Regions from separate parts of the Sporosarcina sp. P18a genome, predicted to be linked through region 1. Evidence: riboswitches for the same ligand, from Rfam matches in the RefSeq annotation. Region 1 holds a riboswitch; each other region holds the start of a gene.
What was found. A riboswitch is a leader RNA that binds a small molecule or an ion and turns the genes downstream of it on or off. The one in region 1 is predicted to bind thiamine pyrophosphate.
Positions count from the first base shown of each region.

Region 1 (7,901 bases):
CGAAGCGCCCGGCATGATGGCATGAACGCCTAATTCGCATAGTCTTCTTGCGAGCACTACATCGTCTGACGTATAAGGCAATACAATAAAGCCTTCCTCTAGCAGCATTTCAGTAGCGCGTAATGTCTCTACAGGATCTGGAAGCAATGAACGGCTGCATCCGATAATTTCCACTTTCACCATGTCACAAAGTCCTGATGCCTTTGCAAGACGTGCGATATGTACGGCTTCTTCTGCTGTACTTGCACCTGCAGTATTTGGAAGTAATGTATAGCGAGTTAAATCCAATTGCTCTAGAAAATTGGGCTGCGACGCTTCGAAAATATCCATGCGTCGTACTGCGAACGTGAGGATTTCTGCTTCTGATACTGCAACTGCCTGCTTTTGTATTTCAAATGAAGGATATTTCCCTGTGCCTAGTAATAACCGTGAAGAGAATTCTTTATCTGCAATTTTTAACATCTTCATCCGCCTCCTACAAAATGTATGATTTCAATTTGGTCTCGATCCATAATCGGTGCGTCATAGTGATCTTTTTGCAAAATCTCTTTATTTTTCTCCACAATCAAAATCCGATTACCCAGTCCCAAATGCTCAAGTAACTGTTGGATTGTTCCTACTTCCGGAACGACCGAATAGGTTTTTCCGTTCAAATCAATCATTTTCTTCATTAGATGCGCCTCCTATTCTATAACTTTGTAAGACTTTTAGTGAACGCATAGGGGATAATACAGCCACGCCTGCTACGCCGTTTCGTTGTAAATCAGGCAAGTGTTGCGGCTGAATTCCGCCGATTGCATACACGGGAATCGAACTACACGTTGCAATAGAAAACAATTCTTCCGTGCCGCGCGCTGGTAGGCCAGGCTTTGATTTCGTCTCGAAAACATGCCCGTACAAGAGCCAATCCGCGCCTTCCGTCGTAGCTTCCTTTGCTTCTTCCATTGAATGAATCGAGCAACCAAATTGTAGCTCGGGAAATTTCCGATGTGCATCCCGTAAAGACATGCCATAGCCAGTCAGCTGCACTTTCGTAAGGTTCAGCTCGATCGCTATGTTAGGTCTGGCATGTACAATGAGCTTGTCGAGTGGGAATCCACTATTCGCAAGACGCGTAATCAAGTCTGTCAGTTGTTCGTCTGTCTTGGACTTTTCACGCAAAATAATAGCATCTAGAAACGGCGCTGTCTGCTGCAAGTGTAGAGTCAGTTCATCAACCGAAAGACAGTCATCGGTCACGCCAAGTAACTTCATTCATTCCCCTCCAATAGAAAAAACCACTTCCCGAATCGGAAAGTGGTGGATGTGTCGACAGAAATATATACGGAACGACTCGCCACTTCCCTCCGCAGATACTAATCTGTTCAGGTAATAAGGGTTTCAGAGCCACACTCTTTTCTCAGTCCTTGTGAAGGATTCCCCTAATGGTCAAAATATTTGGTTTTCAGAACTAGCGTATCATGTACGTAGTGGAATGAAAAGAGTTTCTTTCATAATAGTAATAAAGCATCCAAATCGAGAATATCCACCGTTTTCATGCTGGACTGGCGAATCCAGCCCGACTCCTCGAATGCGCTAAGTTTTCGACTAATCGTTTCAGGTGTCGTCCCGAGGTGGGAGGCGAGATCTTTGCGACTCATCGGTAATTCGACTGTCAATTGTTGTTGTTCTTCTGATAAGTCGGCTAGATACAGTGCGATGCGCGTTTCTGCTGCTTCCATACCGATCCGCGCTGCCCGTTGTTCTGTTCGGGCGAGGCGAGAGGAGAACTCCTCTAACATCTTTAATGAGATCGCAGGATGTTTTTGTAGAAGTTGTTGCATTTGATCCCGTTGAATAATACATAATTCCACGGGTTCAAGTGTTTCTGCGTAGGCGTCATGAGGTTTGGCATTGAATAATGACAACTCACCTGTGAAATCTCCCGGTTCTAAAATTCGTACGAGTTGCTCTTTGCCGTTTTCTGAAAGGCGATATACTTTGATTCGTCCTTTATGCAAAATATATAAACCTTCGGAGCAGTCGCCTTCATTGTAAATAATTTTTCCACGTGGATGCGAAGTGTTTCGCGCGAGTCCTACTACGTGTTTCATCTGTTCAGTTTCCAAATGATTGAACAGCGGTACGAGCGATACACACATATTTTGATTCGTCGTATTATTGTGGGGCTGTTGACTCATTCACTTTCACCTCGCTTATAGTTCGATTGGCTGGTTTGTCACTAGTATAGCGTATTAATCGAATGGCGTTCAATATAACCAAAAGTACACTTACTTCATGAATGAGCATGCCGGATGCTAGGAACACTTTGCCTAACAGTACACCGGCCAACAGGAGGAAGACTGTGCCTACCGCAAAGAATGTGTTTTGTTTCATGTTATGGACAGTTGCTTTCGATAATGCATAGGCATGGGCGAATTGATCAAGCCGGTCCGCCATCAAGACGATATCAGCTGTTTCCATGGAAATGTCTGTTCCGCCTTTGCCCATGGCAAGTCCAATGTCCGCCGTGGCGATCGCAGGCGCATCGTTGATCCCGTCACCTGCCATGGCTACACGATGTCCTTGCTTTTTCAACTTTTGAACGGCGGCTACTTTGTCTTCAGGTAAAAGCTCCGCGTGGACACTGTCAAGACCGAGTTGTTCACCGACGAGTCGGGCAGTGTGGACATTGTCGCCAGTTAGCATAATCATTTGTTTGATCCCGCTTCTTCGTAATTTGACCAAAGCAGCCTGTGCTTCCGGACGGATCTGATCCGCTATGGAAATAATACCTGCGATGTTTCCGTGAATGCTGACGAACACAGCCGTATTACCTGCCTTTTCCCGCTTGGATGCATAAGCTTCCACGTCACTAGAAATAGGTATACCTTGCGATGCCATCAGTTTTCGGTTGCCGGCTACGAGTTGCTTGCCGTCTACTTTAGCAAGCATGCCGTTGCCTTTCATAACGTTTGCGTCACGCGCTTGATGTGTCAAGTCAATCAAGCGCTTCTTTGCTTCGCGGACGATCGTTTGACCGAGATGGTGTTCGGACAATAGTTCAACTTCTGCAGTTAGGCGCAGTAGCTCTTCTTTTTCGATACCCCAACTATGGATATCAGTTACCTCTGGACGTCCTTTGGTCAATGTGCCTGTTTTGTCAAAGACGACCGTGTCGATTTTCGCCAACTGTTCCATCACGTCGCCACCTTTAATTAGCACACCATGTCGAGCTCCGTTACCGATTCCCGCTACGATAGAGACGGGAGCGGAAATGACAAGAGCGCCAGGGCAAGCGATGACGAGGAAGGTTAATGTCATTTCGATGTTGCGTGTGAACAGATAGACGATCATCGATAAGACGACAATGGAAGGTGTATAGATGTTGGCGAATCGTTCAAGGAATTTTTGCGTTTTTGATTTGGCTTCCTGTGCTTCTTCGACTAGTTCGATAATACGAGCAAATGCTGTATCGTCACCAACGCGTTCTGCCATTATTTCGATATATCCGTTGTCTACTAATGTACCACTGAACACTTGGTCGTCTAGCGATTTGGCTGCCGGTACAGATTCTCCCGTGATGGCTGCTTCATTTATAGAAGCATTCCCTGTAACAATCGGTCCGTCAACTGGAACTTGTTCTCCCGAGCGAACGATTACCCGGTCACCGACTACTACCTCGTCAACAGCGATTGTCATTATTTTACCATCTCGAAGGATACTTGCTTCCAGTGGAGCCAGATCAATAAGTGCCTGGAGGGACGAGCGAGTTTTCTCCATTGTACGAATTTCAAGCAATGCTCCGAATACAAATAAGAAGGTAACTGCGGCGGATTCTACATACTCACCAATAAATAGCGCACCGATTACCGCGATGGTCACGAGAAGTTCAATACTAAAAGCTTTCATGCGGATAGCTTTCCAAGCTTTGATTGCAATCGGAGTACCTGCGATTAAAGTGGCAGCGATTAATGTAATCTGACGCGCATCATGAAAGCTTGCGAAATGCAAGATGATTGCTACCCCAAGCAAAATGGCAGATATAGAGGTGATGCGTACGGTTTGCTTTGCGTTCATTTGAATGCCTCCTCTCTATGAGACTTTTTTATTGAGAACTGGATAGCCGAGTTTACTAATCAATTCCTGTAATTCATCGGCTTCTACGATAGATTCATCGAACTCGACTCGAACTTTACTTGAATGGAATAATACTTTTACTTGCTGTACGCCTTTGGCTCGGGAAAGTGCCCCTTCGATTTTCTTAACACATGACGGGCAACTGAATGGTTCCATTAAAAATACGACTTTTTTCATTGATCTCATCCTCTTCTTGTGTATTTGTTAACTAAAGTATAAGAGTATTTTGTGAAAATGACCTTGACGTCCATCAACTTTTGTCAAACAATACTTTTTCTTCTCGTCAAAGTGCTTTATACTGAATAAGCAGTATACATTTATGAATAGAGGAGAATCGTACGGATGAAATTAACCTATTCTGGTAAAACGAAAGACGTCTACCGCTTGGAAGATGGCCACGTGCTATTGAAATTCAAGGATGATGTAACAGGGGAAGATGGTGTATTTGATCCAGGTGCCAACACAGTAGGCCTGACGATTGATGGTGCCGGGAAGTCTGGACTTCGCATGACGAAATACTTTTTCGAGAAATTGGAGGAGCAAAACGTACCGACGCATTACATCGATGCCGATCTGGATGAAGTGACGATGACGGTGAAGCCTGCTACGGTCTTTGGTAAAGGATTAGAAGTGATTTGTCGATACCGTGCGGTCGGAAGTTTCTTGCGCAGATTCGGTGCATATGCAGAAGAAGGACAAGTATTGGATGCATTCGTGGAAGTGACGCTAAAAGATGATGAACGTCAAGATCCACCCATTTCAGAAGATGCTTTGGCACAACTTCACATTTTGACGCATGAAGAATATGCGGTACTTAAAGAATTGACCCAGCAAATTTCTGAAGTAGTGCGATCAGAGATGGCGGAAAAAGGTTTAGAACTTTATGACATCAAATTGGAGTTCGGTCGCGATCCTGAACGAAACATCATGTTGATCGATGAAATTTCAGGAGGCAATATGCGCGTTTATCGAGGCGATACATATATTGAACCAATGGAATTAGAAAAGATATTATTTTCATAAAAGTCAACCGGAAACGAAAAATGTTTCCGGTTTTTTATATGTTCTCTCAAGCCATACGCTGACTGACTTAGCGGCACTTTACTTTTTAATCAAATAAATAAAATAATATATTTACTGTTGACAACGTTTTCATGGTTCCCTATAATAGCAACCAGTGTCAGAGGTGACACCTAGTTTGCTTCTTCACCAGTGTGTGAACGTTGGTTGGATGAATGCGTATGATAGTGAATTCTAGATAATGAAAGTGTCTTTCATATCAGCGAATCTTTAATATATCTGCTGTTTCCATGAACAAAAGCTCCCCGCTTTTGTAAAGGCGCTCTTTTTTGCTCTTCATACCGCAAGGCAGAAAGATAGCACCCAAAGTAGCCAGCACGAATCTCCATTTTGGCCTTTCTACGTAAGTACCCTTGCTAAGTCCGCTAGATTCATAAGTAGAATCTACCGAGTGTATTTGCTCGGTTCTCAAAAACTTCACATGGATGATTATTCGACGAACGTATTTTAAGTAGATCGTGTTCTCGGGTAAAGAAGTAACGAATTACACATCTTAGAAAATTTCAGATCCCAAATATGTATGCAACTACATGTAAAAGAACTTGGAGGAGAAATGGTTTGGATAGTAAACACAAAGTTTCGATTGCAGGGTTGGATCCGAACGACCCGTATGTATTTCGTATTCCGACTGTAGAAGATGGAAAGTTCATCTGGCAGCTTATTAAGGATACGAAAGTACTTGATTTGAATTCTTCTTACAGCTATTTGCTGTGGGCAGACCAATTCGATGATACGAGTATCATTGTGGAAGACCATGGAAAACTTGTAGGCTTCATTTCAGGCTTTATTAAACCAAAAGCGCAAGATACGTTGTTTGTCTGGCAAGTCGCAGTCGATGAATCGGTACGAGGAAAGCGTATAGCATCGCGTATGCTGCATACGATCTTACAAAGTGAGGCATGTCGGAATATTCGGTATGTGGAATCAACGGTCACACCGTCTAATATTCCATCCGCTAAGCTATTTAAAGGCTTGGCACGTGACTTGAAGACTGAATGCACGATTACGGACGGCTATACGGAAAAGCAATTCCCCGGCGGCGGGCACGAGTCAGAAGAACTGTTCCGCATTGGACCATTCTGAGAAATTGGCCGATTGCCGCAATTTGACACTGGAAAAATACAGAATCTAACGGAGGAATTAAATACACATGGTACTGACAAAAAGTCAGCAGGTAATGGAAGTATTCGACAATCGCGAGTCGCAAGTGAGAAGTTACAGCAGAAGTTTCCCAACAGTATTCAATAAAGCAAAAGGCTATAAGATGTGGGATACGGATGGTAAGGAGTATATCGATTTCTTTGCCGGTGCAGGTGCTTTAAACTACGGCCACAACAATGAGAAAATGAAAGAAAAACTGATTGAATATATCCAAGACGATGGAATTTCACATAGTTTAGATATGGGTACGACGGTCCGGAAAGAATTTCTTGAACGATTTAACGAAGTGATCTTGCAGCCAAGAAATATGGAGTACAAAGTCATGTTTCCCGGACCTACTGGGACGAATACAGTTGAAAGTGCACTGAAAATCGCCCGCAAAGTAACCGGACGTCAAAATATTGTCAGCTTTACGAATGGTTTTCACGGGATGACGCTTGGTGCGTTGTCTGTAACAGGCAATTCATACAACCGTGGTGGAGCCGGAGTCCCGCTAAATCATACGACATCTATGCCGTTTGATACGTTTTTAGAAGAAGGTCAATCATTGAACTTCCTAAAAAAGTATTTGGCTGATGCAAGCAGTGGCTTGGATTTGCCGGCAGCCATGATTCTCGAAACGGTACAAGGGGAAGGCGGTATTAATCCCGCAAGCTTTAAGTGGTTGCGGGAAGTGGAACGTCTCTGCAGAAATTACGATATCTTATTAATTGTGGATGATGTACAAGCAGGTTGCGGACGGACTGGTACATTCTTCAGTTTTGAACCTGCCGGCATTCAGCCTGATATTGTTTGCTTGTCAAAATCCATTGGTGGCTACGGTTTGCCATTAGCACTCACGCTGATCAAACCAGAATACGATACATTCGGGCCAGCTGAGCATAACGGAACATTTCGCGGTAACAACATGGCAATCTTGACAGCGACTGAAGCATTATCGTATTGGGAAACAGATGAATTCGCTAAATCGGTACAAGAAAAATCCAAACTCATTACGAAGCGCATGAAAACAATCGTCGAAGACTATCCACAGTTGAAAGCTACAACACGTGGTCGCGGCTTCATGCAAGGAATCGTCTGTGGTGAAGGCAAGGAAGACTATGCAGAAAAAATCTGTGCCAAAGCATTCGAAAAAGGCTTGATTATCGAAACATCTGGACCTGAAGGCGAAGTAGTTAAATTCCTCGGTTCATTGATCATGGATGAAAAAGGTATCGACCGAGGATTCGATATTTTAGAAGACGCGATCGAAGAAATTGTAAAAAACTAAGGGAGAGACAATTCATTGATAGTACGTACAGTAGATGAAATTATCGGTAGCGAAAATGAAACCAAAGCAGAAACATGGGCAAGTCGACGTTTCTTGCTGAAGAAAGATCATATGGGCTTCTCGTTCCACGAAACGATTATTTATGCTGGAACGGAAACGCATATCCATTACCAAAACCATCTAGAAGCTGTCTACTGCGTGGCAGGTGATGGGGAAATCGAAACAATCGCAGACGGCAAAGTCTACCCAATCAAGGATGGGACGATGTATG
Region 1 covers NZ_PDYQ01000004.1:117,587-125,487, forward strand. The annotation lists gene CSV75_RS12165 (thiazole synthase) at 1-468, opposite strand, end outside; gene thiS (sulfur carrier protein ThiS) at 465-662, opposite strand; gene CSV75_RS12175 (thiamine phosphate synthase) at 655-1,254, opposite strand; TPP riboswitch at 1,325-1,433, opposite strand; gene CSV75_RS12180 (Crp/Fnr family transcriptional regulator) at 1,491-2,180, opposite strand; gene CSV75_RS12185 (heavy metal translocating P-type ATPase) at 2,158-4,059, opposite strand; gene CSV75_RS12190 (heavy-metal-associated domain-containing protein) at 4,075-4,296, opposite strand; gene CSV75_RS12195 (phosphoribosylaminoimidazolesuccinocarboxamide synthase) at 4,462-5,142, shown strand; gene ectA (diaminobutyrate acetyltransferase) at 5,758-6,282, shown strand; gene ectB (diaminobutyrate--2-oxoglutarate transaminase) at 6,344-7,630, shown strand; gene CSV75_RS12210 (ectoine synthase) at 7,646-7,901, shown strand, end outside.

Region 2 (7,901 bases), on a different contig from region 1:
TGGACAGCTTCTTCAATAGCACCACGCGTTGCATTAAATCCTATTAGTAAAAGATCTGTTTCTGTTGTTGGAACATTCACTGTGATTGGATTTGGGAATCGTTCTGTCAAGTCGGATAATTTACGCATTCTTTTATCCATTTGTTGTTTACGATTACTTGCAGTTTCATTTGGTCTACCTGTTTCGTCATGCTCGACACCAGTTACATGATGAATGCCACCTTTCACCCCTGGAATCACACGTGCAGAGACACCATCTTCTGTTACTTCATAGCGTTTAAAATAGTCCTTTTCTTCCGTTTGTTCAATATCTATTGTAATTAACTTCCCCCGTCGAATGTGTACTTTATCAAAATCAAAAGGTTCTACGGTTTGTTTCGCTAACGAAAGCTGTAAATCGGACAATAAAATAACAGGGCACTGGTACTCATCTGCAATATTAAATGCTTCTATCGTATCGTAAAAAGCCTCTTCAGCTGTACTTGGAGCAATGACAACCTTTGGAATTTCTCCATGATTCCCATAGATCATCGCCATTAAATCAGACTGTTCTTGCTTTGTCGGTAATCCAGTAGATGGTCCACCACGCTGTGTATCAACAACAACAAGAGGTGTTTCGGTCATGCCGGAAAGACCAATCGCTTCCATCATTAATGATAATCCAGGTCCAGATGAAGCAGTGAAAGAACGAGCACCCGCATAATTAGAACCGATTGCCATTGTCACAGCGGCAATTTCATCTTCTGTTTGAATGACTGTCCCACCGACTCTTGGAAGCTTTTTAATTAAATACTCCATAATATCAGAGGCTGGTGTGATTGGATAAGCGGGCATAAAGCGAACCCCTGCTGTCAAAGCCCCTAGCCCAATCGCATCATTACCAATCATAAACATACGTTTATGAGTACCTTCAGCCTTTGCAAGAAATAAAATTGAGGCTTTTTCTCCAAGGCTATTTTGCATATAGATATACCCTTCTTGAATAGCCTCCATATTTTTCTGAACCATATCTCCGCCTTTTCTATTAAATATCTCTTCGATAACAACAGAGAAATCCTCAACCTCCAAATTCATAACGGCACAAGTAGCACCGATCGCTACCATATTTTTCATCAAAGAAGTGCCGAGGTCGGAAGCGATATCAGTAAATGGAACAGGATATAGTTCAGCCTTCGAGTCTTCCGGCTTCACTGGTTTAAATTTCGTATCAGCAATGATAACACCTTTTTCATGTAATTCATGATAGTTTAGATCAATCGTTTCTTGATCGAATGCAAGAAGTATGTCTAAATTATCGGCAACTGCCTGGACTTTTTCAGTACTAACGCGAATTTTATTGTTCGTATGACCACCTTTAATTCTAGATGAAAAGTGGCGATATCCATATAAATAAAAACCGAGCCGGTTCAGAGTTTTGGAGAAAATCTCACCCGTACTTTCAATTCCTTCCCCTTGCTGTCCTCCCACTTTCCACGAAAGATCTGTTTTCATGAAATCTGCCCCTTTTAGCACGGTTACTGTTAAAATCATATAAGTTAACATTCAACCGCTGATTTTTGTCGATAAAATTACGATAGATAGCAATTCGGACAGTAAGCCGATAGTTATAGCCAAAATAACTTCAACATATATATTATCGTAAAACTTTATGCAAAGATTGCCGTACTATGTTTCGGTTGTAAACGTACATTCGGGTCAATGTACTGCTTTGCATTACTAACTGCGACCGGTGCCTCACCGAATCCGGTGGCAATCAGTTTTACTTTCCCTTCATACGTTGCAATGTCACCCACAGCATAAATGCCAGGAATGTTCGTTTCCATTTTATTGTTAACGATTATGCAGTTTTTCTCAATCTCCAATCCCCAATCTTTAATTGGACCGAGTGCGGAAACGAATCCATAGTTGACGATAAAGTCATCGACATCAATCACTTCACAGTTTTCAGTTTTAGGCTCTTCGATGACGATTTGTTTAATACCACCTTCATCTCCGATCAGTTCAGACGGAACATAAGGGGTTTTGATTTCCACACTGGATTTTTTCAAATTTTCCACGCTATGTTCGTGAGCGCGGAATTTATCGCGTCGATGGATGATGGTAACTTTTTTCGCAATCGGTTCGAGCATCAATGCCCAGTCGACCGCCGAGTCTCCCCCGCCACATACTGCCACTTCTTTATCCGTAAACCTATTTAAGTTGTCAATGAAATAATGAAGGTTTTTCCCTTCGAATTGCTCCGCGCCTTCAATCCCTAAGCGACGAGCTGCAAATGCTCCGTTCCCTGCCGTAATAATGATCGTCTTTGAAAAATGAATTTCTTGATTCGTTTGGAGTTTAAAAATCCCGTCTTCTTGACTTTCCACCGTTTGTACAGCTTGCTCCAAGCAGATTGTCGTTGGGAACATATTCACTTGTTCCTTTAAATTATCGATCAATTCTTGGGCACGGACTTTCGGCAATCCAGCAATATCGTAAATATACTTTTCCGGATAGAGTACTGACAACTGGCCACCTAACTGAGGTAAACTTTCTATAATCTTCACACTAGCTTCCCGCATTCCTCCATAGAATGCAGTAAACAACCCAGCAGGGCCACCTCCAATTATTGTGATGTCGTATACTTTCTCATCGATTTTCATTTTAAATTCCTCACTTTCCTTCGATTGATGTCGATGCACCTCTACCGTTAAGTAAAATATGAAACTATGTAATCAATTACGCCGAGGCGTAATTGCATCCAGATTAAGAACGCAAGTCATCTAGAGTTTGGATGACCTGCTAAACTGGATAATTAAAGCGCTATCATTTTGTCACTTTTAGAGATGAAAGTCTTCTATGGTAGACGCCTCTACATTCTGTGCAAAAATATTTTTTGATTGAAGATCAGTTGATCCATCGATAAATTAGCGGTCTGCCTGCGCAACAATCGCTTCTCTTTCTTTCGCACGCTCAATGCGAATCTTTTCAAGTTCGCTGCCTTCTGGATAAGTCGGTAGTTGTGGTTTTGCCGCACCTAGCATAACAAGCATCATCGCATCTTCTTTTCCATCGTTGCGGATACCACGCTGAATGCCAGGTGGTACGCTGACACAGTCGCGCTTATTCATTTTTATCTCATACTCTTTTCCTTCATACTCTAAAAGGACCGTCATTTCACCTTCCAAAATGAAGAACACTTCTTCTACGTCTGAGTGTAAGTGCAATGGACCAATTGAACCAGCTGGTAAAACCATCGTGCTTAATGTGAAGTTGTTTGCTTCAATTACATTTGAATCTTTGTTTGCTGTTGCACCACGTCCAATATAGCGCATTTGTGCACGGCGATATCTCGGATCTAATTCTTCTTGGAACTTTAAAACGTTCCAGTCCAACTTTCTATCTCCCAATCTCGCAATATATTTCTTTTCAAAATCCTCTACTGTTGTGAACTCCATGTTTTCTTCCTCCCTATTTTTAGACCTCTTGACGAAAACGCTTATTCAAAGAAGTCCCCTGTTTTATATAGAAAACAATGTTTCTATATGGTCATATCATACTTCTAAATAAATTCATTGTCAACACAAAATTTCAAATCTTCTAATAATTAACTTGGTGATTAATGAGATGCTATGAAAAGATCGAACATTATCCGAAGATTGTGTGACGGCATTTGTGGCTAGTGAATCCGTTTGAAACCGCAGTTATTCACTTGGATGGAGGATGTACATCTCGTGCTGCTCGATCCGACAAATCAGATATTGTGAAAGGACTCGACCAAGGTGCGGATGATTATATTACGAAACCATTTGACGAACGCGAACTCACAGCAAGAGTGCGTGTGGCATTACGGCGTACAGAGGGTGAAAATCAACCAAAGGCTATTCAGGAAGGCCCATTTACTCTTGACTTGGAGTCCTATTCCATCCTATATGACACGCATGAAGTTCGACTTACGTTAAAGGAATTCTATATCATAGAAGCGATGATGAACCGGCCAAATCGGACGTTCACACGGGAAGACTTGCTTCAAGTAGCTTGGGAATATGACACGTATACAGAAGTTCGGACAGTCGATTCTCATATTCGAAATCTACGGGATAAATTGTGGAAATCCAATTTTCCTATTGAAGAGATTTTGGTGACGGTTTGGGGGATCGGGTATAAGTGGAGATAACACGGACCCCTCTAATCACACCATGCCATAAAGTCAGAAAAGGCAACTTTCCACGAATGGAAAATTGCCTTTTCTTTATGAAATCAAGCGCTTCTTTCATATAAAGAAGCAGACCATCAGCAAATTATTACTCAATTACGCAAAATAACATACACAAGATACACGACGTATGCTACAGCTAACATCAGACCTTCACGCTTACCAATTTTGAAACCAGTTCTTGCAAACAGTAACAATACTAAGGTCAATACTAGCATAATGACAACGTCAATAAATACTTTATCGTTCACTGCGATCGGCGTAATGACAGAGGAAGCCCCGAGAACAAACAGGATGTTAAAAATATTGCTCCCGACGATGTTCCCCAAAGCGATTTCACTTTCTTTTTTCAAAGCCGCTGAAATCGACGTAACCAATTCAGGTAGAGAGGTACCGATGGCGATGATCGTAAGACCGACCAATGTTTCACTCATGCCAAGAGAATAAGCAATCTTCGTAGCATGATCGACGACCAAATCCCCTCCGAAAATAATCGCCGCCAGCCCGACTAGCGTAATGAAGATATTCTTCCCCCACTTCACATTCTCAGTAGCTTGTGTAAGCGTGGAATTTTGACGGCTTCGAAGCCCAAGTTCAATCACATAGTACATAAAGATCGAGAGGAATAGCAAGAAAATCATTCCATCACTGCGCGTGAGCACATTGCTACTGAAGCCTTGCAGTGCCATATCACTCATCAACACCAACATGACAATACCTGCCAGTAAAGTGAACGGAATTTCTTTCCGAATGGTTTCGCTCTGTACTTTCAATGGAAACAGGAATGCTGCTATTCCGACCACGATGGTGATGTTGAAAATATTACTTCCCACTACGTTCCCCACTGCGACGTCTGCATTTCCACCCATCGCTGCAATAATACTGACCGTCGCTTCTGGTGAGCTAGTTCCGAGCGCTACAATGGTTAGCCCGATCAAAATAGGGGGAATTTGCAGTAGCCTTGCAATATTTGAAGAGCCATCTACGAAATAATCGGCTCCTTTTATTAATAATATAAATCCAATTATTAATAAAATATAGGACATTTATTGATTACCTCCTCCAAGGGAATGAAATTTCTAGTCGATAAAATATTTTGTCCAATTACTGCACATATGATGCGACTTGTTACATTCACAATGACCCATAACACCATAGGAATTTGATTTTATATACCCATAGGTTTCATTGTTCTCAATCGCTAATATTTTATACGACGTCAGCTCCACTACAACGATCTTTCCTTCTTTGTTTATCACTTTTGATTATCTCACGTCATCACTGCTAATGCATCCTTCAAGTCATACAAAGATATTCATTTCTCATTAGAATCTACTTTTTTGAGTTATGGAAATCAAAAGTATACTAACTCTTTAAAAACAGCTAATTATATGGTAGACTATTCCTGTTCACACAATTTAATACTATAACTAGGGGTGTCCAACGTTATTGGACTGAGATGGAATGATAGTACACGCATTCCGGACTCTTTGGACCTGATCTGGCTCGTACCAGCGTAGGGAAGTTTTCATTTTATCAGCGACGCGTATTTTTGCGTTTTGAAGACCAGGTCCTATCTACGGAACTGGTCTTTTTTGTTGCCGATTCCCTTTACTTGAATCGAGTCATGGTCAAACCTCAAAAGGAGACGATGACAAAATGCAAGAGAAGAAAGAAGAAATCTATATCCATGAATGCTTTCCAGCAAGTCGAAAGGTTTACGTACAAGGAAGTCGTCCAGACATACTTGTACCGATGCGCGAAATTGAGCTATCACCCACTGTAACTGATCAAGGCGAAATACCGAATGAACCTTTTCGTGTCTACGATACAAGCGGTAAATATACGGAAACTGGTTATACAGTTGATATTAAAAAAGGACTGCCGAACATCAAGAAGAACTGGATAGTAGAACGAAATGACGTGGAAGAATATGAAGGCAGACAAGTAAAGCCGCGGGATAACGGGTATCGTTCAATGGAACAAATGCAAAATGATGCAGAATTTCCATTGTTGAAACGCAAACCATTACGAGCAAAAAGTGGCATGAATGTTACACAAATGCATTATGCACGCAAAGGAATCATTACACCTGAGATGGAGTTCATTGCTATTCGTGAAAATATAACGCCAGAACTTGTACGGGATGAAGTCGCAAGGGGCCGAGCCATTATCCCGTCGAATATTAACCACCCTGAAGCGGAACCGATGATTATCGGCAGTAAATTCCATGTGAAAATTAATGCGAATATTGGTAATTCTGCTGTCTCTTCATCCATTGCTGAAGAAGTGGAAAAGATGACCTGGGCTACACGTTGGGGTGCAGATAATATCATGGATTTATCAACGGGAAAGAATATCCATACAACACGCGAATGGATTATCCGCAACTCGCCTGTCCCAGTGGGAACGGTTCCGTTATATCAAGCGTTGGAAAAAGTAAACGGCAAAGTGGAGGATCTCTCATGGGAAGTATTCCGTGACACTTTGATTGAGCAGGCCGAGCAAGGTGTCAGTTACTTTACAATCCATGCAGGTGTTCTACTTCGTTATATTCCCATGACGATTAATCGTGTGACTGGCATTGTCTCACGAGGTGGTTCTATTATGGCCCAGTGGTGTATGTTGCATCATACAGAAAGTTTCCTCTACACACACTTTGAAGATATATGTGAAATCATGAAACAATACGATATTGCTTTTTCATTAGGAGACGGATTACGTCCAGGATCTATCGCGGATGCCAATGACGAGGCGCAATTCGCTGAACTTGCAACACTTGGAGAACTAACGAAAATTGCTTGGTCCCATGATGTGCAAGTCATGGTAGAAGGTCCTGGACATGTGCCTATGCATTTAATCAAGGAAAACATGGACAAGCAAATGGAGATTTGTCAAGAAGCCCCTTTCTATACACTCGGTCCTTTGACGACAGATATTGCTCCTGCCTATGACCATATCACTTCTGCTATTGGTGCGGCTATGATCGGTTGGTTCGGGACCGCGATGTTATGCTATGTAACGCCTAAAGAGCATCTCGGTCTCCCGAATAAAGAAGATGTGCGTGAAGGCGTCATCACGTATAAAATTGCAGCACATGCAGCTGATTTAGCAAAAGGTCATCCCGACGCATACAAACGTGACGATGCATTGTCAAAAGCCCGTTTCGAATTCCGTTGGAGAGATCAATTTAATTTAAGTCTGGATCCTGAACGCGCGATGGAATACCATGATGAAACATTGCCGGCTGAAGGGGCAAAGGTCGCCCACTTCTGTTCAATGTGCGGGCCGAAGTTTTGCAGTATGCGTATTTCGCACGACATTAGAAAATATGCGGATGAAAATAGTTTAGAAGAGAAGCTTGCAATGGAAAGTGGCATGAAAGAGAAAGCTGAAGAATTCAAAAAATCCGGTGCTGAAATCTATCTTTAATGAGGAGTGAATTGAGTGATGACAACTGAACAGTTAATTCATCAGATTACTGTAAAACGTCGAAATCTTCATCAATTAGAAGAACAGTTGGCACTCTTGCAAGCACAATGTATACACGAATATACCGAAACCTTCACCTATAGGAAATGCTTGAAATGCTTGAAAATAGAGAGTGTTCATTATTAATAGATGTTCTGCCATTCAAAAAGGGCCATTGTGTTCTTTGTGTTTCCTAGAAAAATTGTTGGTGCAATAAAAACAACAAAACCCACCTC
Region 2 covers NZ_PDYQ01000001.1:599,756-607,656, reverse strand. The annotation lists gene CSV75_RS03050 (2-oxoacid:acceptor oxidoreductase subunit alpha) at 1-1,490, opposite strand, end outside; gene CSV75_RS03045 (NAD(P)/FAD-dependent oxidoreductase) at 1,646-2,641, opposite strand; gene CSV75_RS03040 (cupin domain-containing protein) at 2,906-3,436, opposite strand; gene CSV75_RS03035 (response regulator transcription factor) at 3,661-4,155, shown strand; gene CSV75_RS03030 (calcium/sodium antiporter) at 4,287-5,240, opposite strand; TPP riboswitch at 5,617-5,734, shown strand; gene thiC (phosphomethylpyrimidine synthase ThiC) at 5,854-7,626, shown strand.
Region 2: another riboswitch for thiamine pyrophosphate. It lies ahead of thiC (phosphomethylpyrimidine synthase ThiC); the one in region 1 lies ahead of CSV75_RS12175 (thiamine phosphate synthase).

Region 3 (7,901 bases), on a different contig from region 1:
CTGCTAAGTTGACGGAGACAGTAGATTTCCCAACGCCACCTTTACCAGATGCAATCGAAATAAATTCAATATTGGATACAGGGGATAAGATATCTTGTGTTTCCGCTTCGGTAACTGTACCACGGAATTGCTCTAATACTTCTTTAGGCAACTCTTCAAATCGTATGCCTACAGAGTCTGCTCCTGCACCTTTCAACACTTCTACTATTTTTGATTGTAGCGTCAATTGCTCTCCGGTATTCACTTTCGCAATCGCGATTTTAACACTGACGTGTTCTTTCTCAGGTTTAATGGTGACACCCACAATACCATTCGTTTCTGCCAATGTTTTATGTAAAAACGGATCTTCCAATGCGCCAATCAATTCACGGACTTGTTGTTCATTAATCACATGTAACACTCCTTACTGAATTCATTCACTCCTTTTTAGTATATCATATTCCCTATTCACCCAACCGTCATATGCATTATTGCTCTTCAGCAAGTTGATATTTTACAATTCCATCTACAATCGCCGCGGCTACTTTTTTCTGGTACGATTTATTTGCCAACAACTTTCTTTCTTCCGGATTGGACAGGAAGCCCGTTTCTACTAATACAGCTGGAACCGGCACTTTTTTCAACAAGTAGACTCCTGTGATTTTCATCGCTTCCCGTTCGGTATTTTTCAACTGATCACGCAGTTCGTATTGGATGGACGTCGCTAGTTGCTTACCATCTGGGTGGCCGCCTGGATGATAAAATACTTGCGCCCCTCTCCAACGTTCTTCTGGAATCGCGTTAACGTGTACGCTGATAAACATGTCCGGCTTCGATTCTACTGCCATGCTTTCACGTAGTTTTAAGTCTGCAAACTTTCTGCTTCTCAATGAAGTAAACTTCTCGGATGGTGCATGTTCCGCAACTGCATCGCCGTTTTTCTCCCTAGTCATTTCAACAGTTGCTCCTTTTTTCTTCAATAGTTTACTTACTTCATGAGAAATGTTTAACGTAATATCTTTTTCAATGAGTTCACCTGCCGAAGCACCTCCGTCTTCCCCACCATGTCCAGGATCAATGAGAATGCTTACCCCACCGAGTTCTGAGGGCAGAAAAAAGCCACGATCGGATGCTTTGACGCCGTATAACACTCCACCTAATGAGAAAATGATTAGCATCACTGCCACAAGCCACTTTTTCATACAGACACCGCCTTTTTCTTTCACTATACGCTTGGACTTTTCAGGTTATGTCTATCTAGTACATGACTAGAAGTTTAGAGTAGATAATAGATTGGATAACAGGCGGCTACGAATTGGTATCTGCGAGGGCAAAGGCATCGTTGCACTAAGCTTAGGAAAATTATCAGGACTTCAATCCGATCTAGCTGATACCTTCTTCTCCCACCTCCCTTATACTTCTTTCCCTACATTAGAACTGTGAGATCCGTTAGCGAATAGCGTTTCTTTGGGAATACAGGCAAAGCGTTAAGCGTGTGTATTCCATGGAGTTAGCAAACGCTACTCCGTACGGATGAAAGTGCGCACAAAAAAGCCGTCGCAAGAAGTTTTTCACTTCTTACGACAGCTTTAGATTCGTGTATTATTTTGTTTGGCCTTCCCACGCTAGCATTCCGCCTACCATGTTTGTTACATCAAAGCCTTCGTCAGCCATAAGCTCTTGCGCACGGCCGCTTCTTCCGCCTGAACGGCAAACGAGAATGTAAGGTATTTCAGCATTCAAGTCATGCATTTCGACTGGCAGATTACCGAGGGCGATGTGTTCTGCGCCTGGAATCATACCTTCCGCTACCTCGTCATCCTCGCGTACATCGATGATATTCAATTCTTTACCACTTTCTAGTTGCTCTTGTACTTCTTTTGCAGTTAATTCTTTTAAAGTCATGAGTGATATCCTCCAAAGTGTTTAATGTACCCTTATTCTATCTTGCTAGGTTGAGCATTGTCTATTTAAATGAACTAATTAGTATTGCTGTAATTCTTTCGTAGTATGTCCACGGTTTTCCCATAATCTAGTCGTATCCGCTACTGCGACAATCGCAGGGATATAGCGCTCGGATTCTTTAATAGGCAGCTCCAGACGGGATATAAATGAGGACAGTTCCATCATGAAGTCACCGCCACTTACTTGCAAATTAAATACCAGTTCCGAGACTATTGCGTCTACATCCAATTGATCACCGAAATCCTCTTTTAACATATTTTTCACTAGTAATTGCTCGGGCGTTTCTTGTACATACTCCTCGTCAATGAAACACAATAATTCTTCTCTTACAGGTATATAATACGGCTTTCTAGCTGCGTTTTGTCTTAGGTTGTCCTTCTCGGCTTCTTCGATTGTCGCTTCAGCTACAAATTCGTTTGATTCAATATAGACGAAGCTCTCCTCTAGTTTCTCTTTCACTCGCTTAGTTTGCAAAAACCTTTCCACTTCATCCAATGAAATCTTCTCTTCATTTTGATCATTGTAAATCTCCATTACTTTTTCAATAGGCACAATCCCATATAGGTTTGTGCACGCCACAATATACTTCATTACCATTTCTTTATTCAATATACACACGCCTTTCGCTGATCTGGATACATTCCCTATGTACTCTTTCTGTATTGTATCAAAACTATTACCTATTGTTCTGCCTGAGAACATTTTGATCATCCTTGAAGGTTTCATAATATACTATACCAACTAGAAAATTCAGGAGGAATGGTATGGGTGCTATAAATGGCAACGAGTTTGTGCGTAGAATAAATGAGCAGGACGCGGAGATTTGGCTAGATGGACAGCAATTAAAAGGACCTATTTCTAAACATCCAGCCTTTAAAGGGCTTATTGAAACAAAGGCTTCTCTGTATGATTTACAATTATCACCTTCACATAAGGCTCGCATGACATACGCCTCACCAGTCACAAACGACCCAATTGGACTTTCTTACTTACAACCGAAAACCAAAATGGATTTGCAGAAACGAAGAGTTATGACAGAAGAATGGGCAAGACTTTCCTGTGGCTTACTTGGTAGAAGCCCAGATTACCTCAATACGGTGATCATGAGCTTTGCCTCTTCTTCCCCTCACTTGCTCGGCAAAGAAAACTGTTTTCCAGAACATATTCAAGCGCTTTATGAACGAGCACGAGAAGAAGATCTATCTTTTACTCATACCTTTATTACACCGCAGGTCAACCGATCGCAGAATGCCTTTAATACGTCAGATGAACCGATCTCTGCGAAGATTGTAGGCAAGACATCTGCAGGGCTCATCATTAAAGGAGCAAAGCTACTAGCCACACAGGGCGGCGTGACGGATGAAGTGTTGGTGTTCAGCACGCCTTCATTTCTTGGGGATCCTGATGAAGCTTTCGCCTTTTCCATTCCTTCCAGTACAGAAGGTTTACGTTTTCTTTGCAGGGAATCATTTGTAGGTGGGAATTCTACGTTTAATTACCCACTGAGTTCACGGTTTGAAGAGATGGATGCTATAGTTGTTTTCGATAATGTTCTCGTCCCATGGAAGCGTGTATTCTTTCATCACAATAAGGAAGTAGCTTCAGAATTTTTCTCAATGAGTTCATTTCATCCATTTGCTACCCATCAAGTCATTACGAGACAGATCGTCAAGACGGAGTTCATGTTAAATTTGGCAGAGCAACTCGTCCAAACGATTAATATAGCGGAATATCTCCACATTCAAGAGAAATTGTCTGAAATAATTATAGGGCTCGAAACGATGAAAGCCTTGCGAGATAAATCCGAAGCCGATGCATTACCCGATCAATGGGGTTATATGTGTCCAAGTGCGATACCACTTCAAATAGCTAGCAATATTTTCCCCAAAGTCTATCCGCGTTTTAGTGAAATCATTCAGCTAATTGGAGCGAGTGGAATGGTTGCGCTACCTACCGATAAGGATTTCCATTCGGCTATTCAACCTGATCTCACAAAGTACCTACAAGGTGCTACGAAAACCGCGTTAGAACGTGTACAACTATTTCGATTGGCTTGGGATTTGACGATGAGTTCGTTCGGCACAAGACAAACGCAATATGAACGGTATTTCTTCGGTGATCCAGTTCGCTTATCAGGTCATCTATACCGATCCTATCCAAAAGACGCAGGACAAGAAATGATACACCGGTTACTCTCAGATTAAATGAAAAGTCAGTAATTTGCCGAAATTATGTCAGCTCATCGTATTTGCCAGATGCTACACTTTGTATATGGAGTTGATGATTATGGTGCTATCTGTAAATAGAATTAAGCTATTTCAAGAAGCAGTCCGGTTTATTCACAGTTGTTATGACGAACTAGGACTTTCTCAAGAAGAACAAATCAAGCGCGTGAAGGAAATTGAAGAAGAGATTATCCAAACGGGAACGTACACCCATACAGAATCCGAACTGATACAAGGCGCGAAAATGGCTTGGCGAAACAGTAATCACTGTATCGGCCGATTGTTGTGGGAAACATTGGAGGTATTTGACGAACGACAAGTCACTACTGCTGAAGTAGCATTTGAAAAATTGAAGCATCACGTGGATTATGCAACGAATGATGGAGATATTCGCTCAACGATTACAGTCTTCGCTCCGCGAGCGCAAGATAAAGACCCCCTAAGGATCTGGAATCATCAATTAGTTCGTTATGCTGGATACAAGGAAGGTCCCACAATCATTGGTGACTCTACATCCATTGAAATGACTAAGTTATGTGAAAGCCTTGGTTGGCAAGGAGCCAAAACACCTTTTGATGTATTACCGCTTGTCATTCAAGAGTATGGGAAATTTCCGCGGCTTTTTGAATTGCCAAAGTCGTCAGTAAAAGAGGTACCTATCAGTCATCCCGAAATCAAAGGAATTTCTGAGTTGCACACAAAATGGTATGCTGTTCCGATCATTTCCAATATGCGTCTTGATATCGGTGGAATTGAATATCCCATGGCACCATTTAACGGCTGGTATATGGGTACGGAAATTGGAGCGCGTAATCTTGCAGATGCGGATCGTTATAATCTTTTGCCGTCTGTCGCCAAACTGATGGGGCTCAACACAAAATCCAATCGATCTCTTTGGATAGACAAAGCACTTGTAGAGTTGAATATAGCCGTTCTACATTCCTATCAGCAAGAAGGCGTCACACTTGTTGATCATCATACCGCAGCTAAACAATTCAAATCGTTCGAAAAGAAAGAGCAAAGTGCAGGAAGAAAAGTGACAGGTAACTGGGTATGGCTCATTCCACCACTATCACCCGCCGCTACCCATGTCTATCACAAACGGTTTGCCAATGACATTATAACTCCCAATTTCTTTTATCAAAAAGATCCCGAATAAACCAACGCCCCTGCACCATGTTATATGGTCTAGGGGCATTGGCTTATTGAACAGGTATTTCTTGAAAGTTAATGCGAATAAATTGACCCGTTTCAGCTGAATATGTGACAGTCACTATCACACCGAATTCTCGTTCTTCCTCTTTTAACCAAAGCTGAAACTTTTCCACACTCGTCACGTTCTTTGAGTCGGTTGCGATATGCAAATAATCCTTGATTTCTGCACGAGGATATTTGAGCATCGTTTGCTTGATCGCAAGCCTCGACCACTTAGCGTATGCCGGTACTTCTACCTTACTAAGAGTGGCAACCGGCGCCTCGCTAGTGCCCGTCGCGCTTGTCATTATCATCCCAAGCGCAAAGATTATTTTCGCAAAGATAGCACGCACCTCCTTTTGGAATAGCATGCGCTGTTTATATCCATTCAATTCTAATTAATAACATTCAACTTAAATAGTCGCACGTTTTTTTTATATTAATTTGTAATCATCTGTCCTTCATGCATACCGGGCCACATTTGCTTCGTGTAGGCCATGTCCCAGAACATATACTCATATCGAGTCGTATTAAGGAAGATCTCCTCTAACCTCACTAATTCTGATTCAGGCTTGCCTCCTGCAGTTTCATCCATTAATTCTAAGCACCAAGTAGCCAACTCGCCAAAGTCTTCCGATGAATACATGCGAATCCAGTCACCATACAATGGATGTTCCAGCGCACCAGGCAATTCCGAAAGCTCTTTGCCAATCTCCCAGTAGCTCCACGCACACGGCAATAATGCAGCGACAACTTCCGCTAGAGAGCCGTTTTGACTTACATGTAGCATATAGTGCGTGTACGCTAGAACAATTGGAGACGGCTGAGCATTCTCGAGCTCTTCCTCGGTAATGCCAAAGCGTGCTGCATATTGACGGTGAAGTTCCATTTCAGTGTGTAGTGTACCGTTAAGCAATGCAGCAAATTTACCCATCGTCTCTACATCCGTAGCCTTCATCGTGCCCACAGCAAACACTTTCGCGTAGTCAATTAAATACAAATAGTCTTGCACCATATAAAAACGAAACTTCTCCTGATCCAACAGACCATTTCCAATCTCCTGTACAAACGGGTGACTATGATTCTGTCTCCAAATCGGTAATGTCTTCTCTAATAAACGTTCTGTAAACTTCATGTATACTCTCCCCTTTTTCGTAATAAATGAAAAAGCCACTTCTTGACTAGAAGTGGCGGAGAGACATCACAGAGCACAGAAATAAGCTAAGTAACATCTGCACCACTTCCTTACGCCGGTATGAACCGGATCAAGTTAAAGGGTTAAAGCATATGCTTCTCTCAGCTCCACAGAGCACCCCTAGCGGTAACAACTATTTCATTTGTATATTCTATTGTAGACTTACTTTATCAGAAAGGTCAAACGAATTGAGATTACACGTAGCCTACATACAACACAGCAATTGGCAGCAGACCTTAAATTGGTCTTACTCAATCGAATACGTTTATTCCACAAACTTCACGCAGTGTCAGTTTGTTATTCTAGATGTTCTTTTAGCTTTTTCTCAACATCTTCTTCTATTTTTTTTACGCGCTCTTCTTCTAGTTTACGTCGTGGTTTAGGATGATACCATTCAATTTTCCCATTAATGAATGTACCTTTAAATTCTTCGCCTTGAATCTTCAATTTAAATGACTGAAGTGGTCGAGTTTGACTTCCGCTATTCGATTGTTCGATCTCAATATTATCCGCTTCATTTCGAATCCCTTGCTCGGATAAAAGTTCCAAAACTTTATCCTCTATAGCAATTACTTCCTCTTCGCCAACATCATGTTTGGGATGTGGATTAAGCCATTGAATTTTACCGTCATGATAGTCACCTTTATAATTACGACCTTCTAAGATGAGCTTAAACTGAATTCGCTCGTACTGCCTGTCTTCAAAAACTTTTTCTGCTTCAAAGTCATCTACCACAGGGAACACCTCCAAAAATAGTATAAAGCCTCTTTTTATAAAATGGCTCATCTTACGTTATCCATAACTACTAATTCAAGCCTTCTAGCCTGAAGTTTAATTACCCATCATTCCTGCTCACGTATAAATCCTTTAAAAAAATTTAAACTCTAATATAACTTAGCAATAGGTTGTTGTCAAATCCATTAATATTCTACTATGCTTTATATCATTCGAATATACGGTCCAAACACCGTAAATCGTAGCGAACTTACTCCCCGTACACTCTATTACATCTTCACTCACTACCAGGCAGAAGATCAACTTCACACATGTGTCACAACTTTATTGCAGCCTTTAATAATTACCGTGAGTGTTGAACCAATACACGCAAAGACTGCTATACATTCTATTGACTTGACGGACATGGTTAATCCTATGAAGGACACACCACGTATGTATAATAATACCCCATTTTTTGTGTTTCAATCATTTGAACAGTGACATAGTTGTTTGAACAAACTACATAATATATTCGGAATAACTTAGCTCTCTTTATTACTTTCCGTACATATTAATTTCTGCAGTACTAGCATAACGGACAGAAAATGCCCAACAACTCATTGAAT
Region 3 covers NZ_PDYQ01000003.1:91,959-99,859, forward strand. The annotation lists gene CSV75_RS10055 (Mrp/NBP35 family ATP-binding protein) at 1-391, opposite strand, end outside; gene CSV75_RS10060 (N-acetylmuramoyl-L-alanine amidase) at 468-1,181, opposite strand; gene CSV75_RS10065 (rhodanese-like domain-containing protein) at 1,582-1,884, opposite strand; gene CSV75_RS10070 (hypothetical protein) at 1,963-2,553, opposite strand; gene hpaB (4-hydroxyphenylacetate 3-monooxygenase, oxygenase component) at 2,709-4,148, shown strand; gene CSV75_RS10080 (nitric oxide synthase oxygenase) at 4,231-5,328, shown strand; gene CSV75_RS10085 (DUF3889 domain-containing protein) at 5,372-5,734, opposite strand; gene tenA (thiaminase II) at 5,803-6,498, opposite strand; TPP riboswitch at 6,589-6,690, opposite strand; gene CSV75_RS10095 (YheE family protein) at 6,856-7,293, opposite strand.
Region 3: another riboswitch for thiamine pyrophosphate. It lies ahead of tenA (thiaminase II); the one in region 1 lies ahead of CSV75_RS12175 (thiamine phosphate synthase).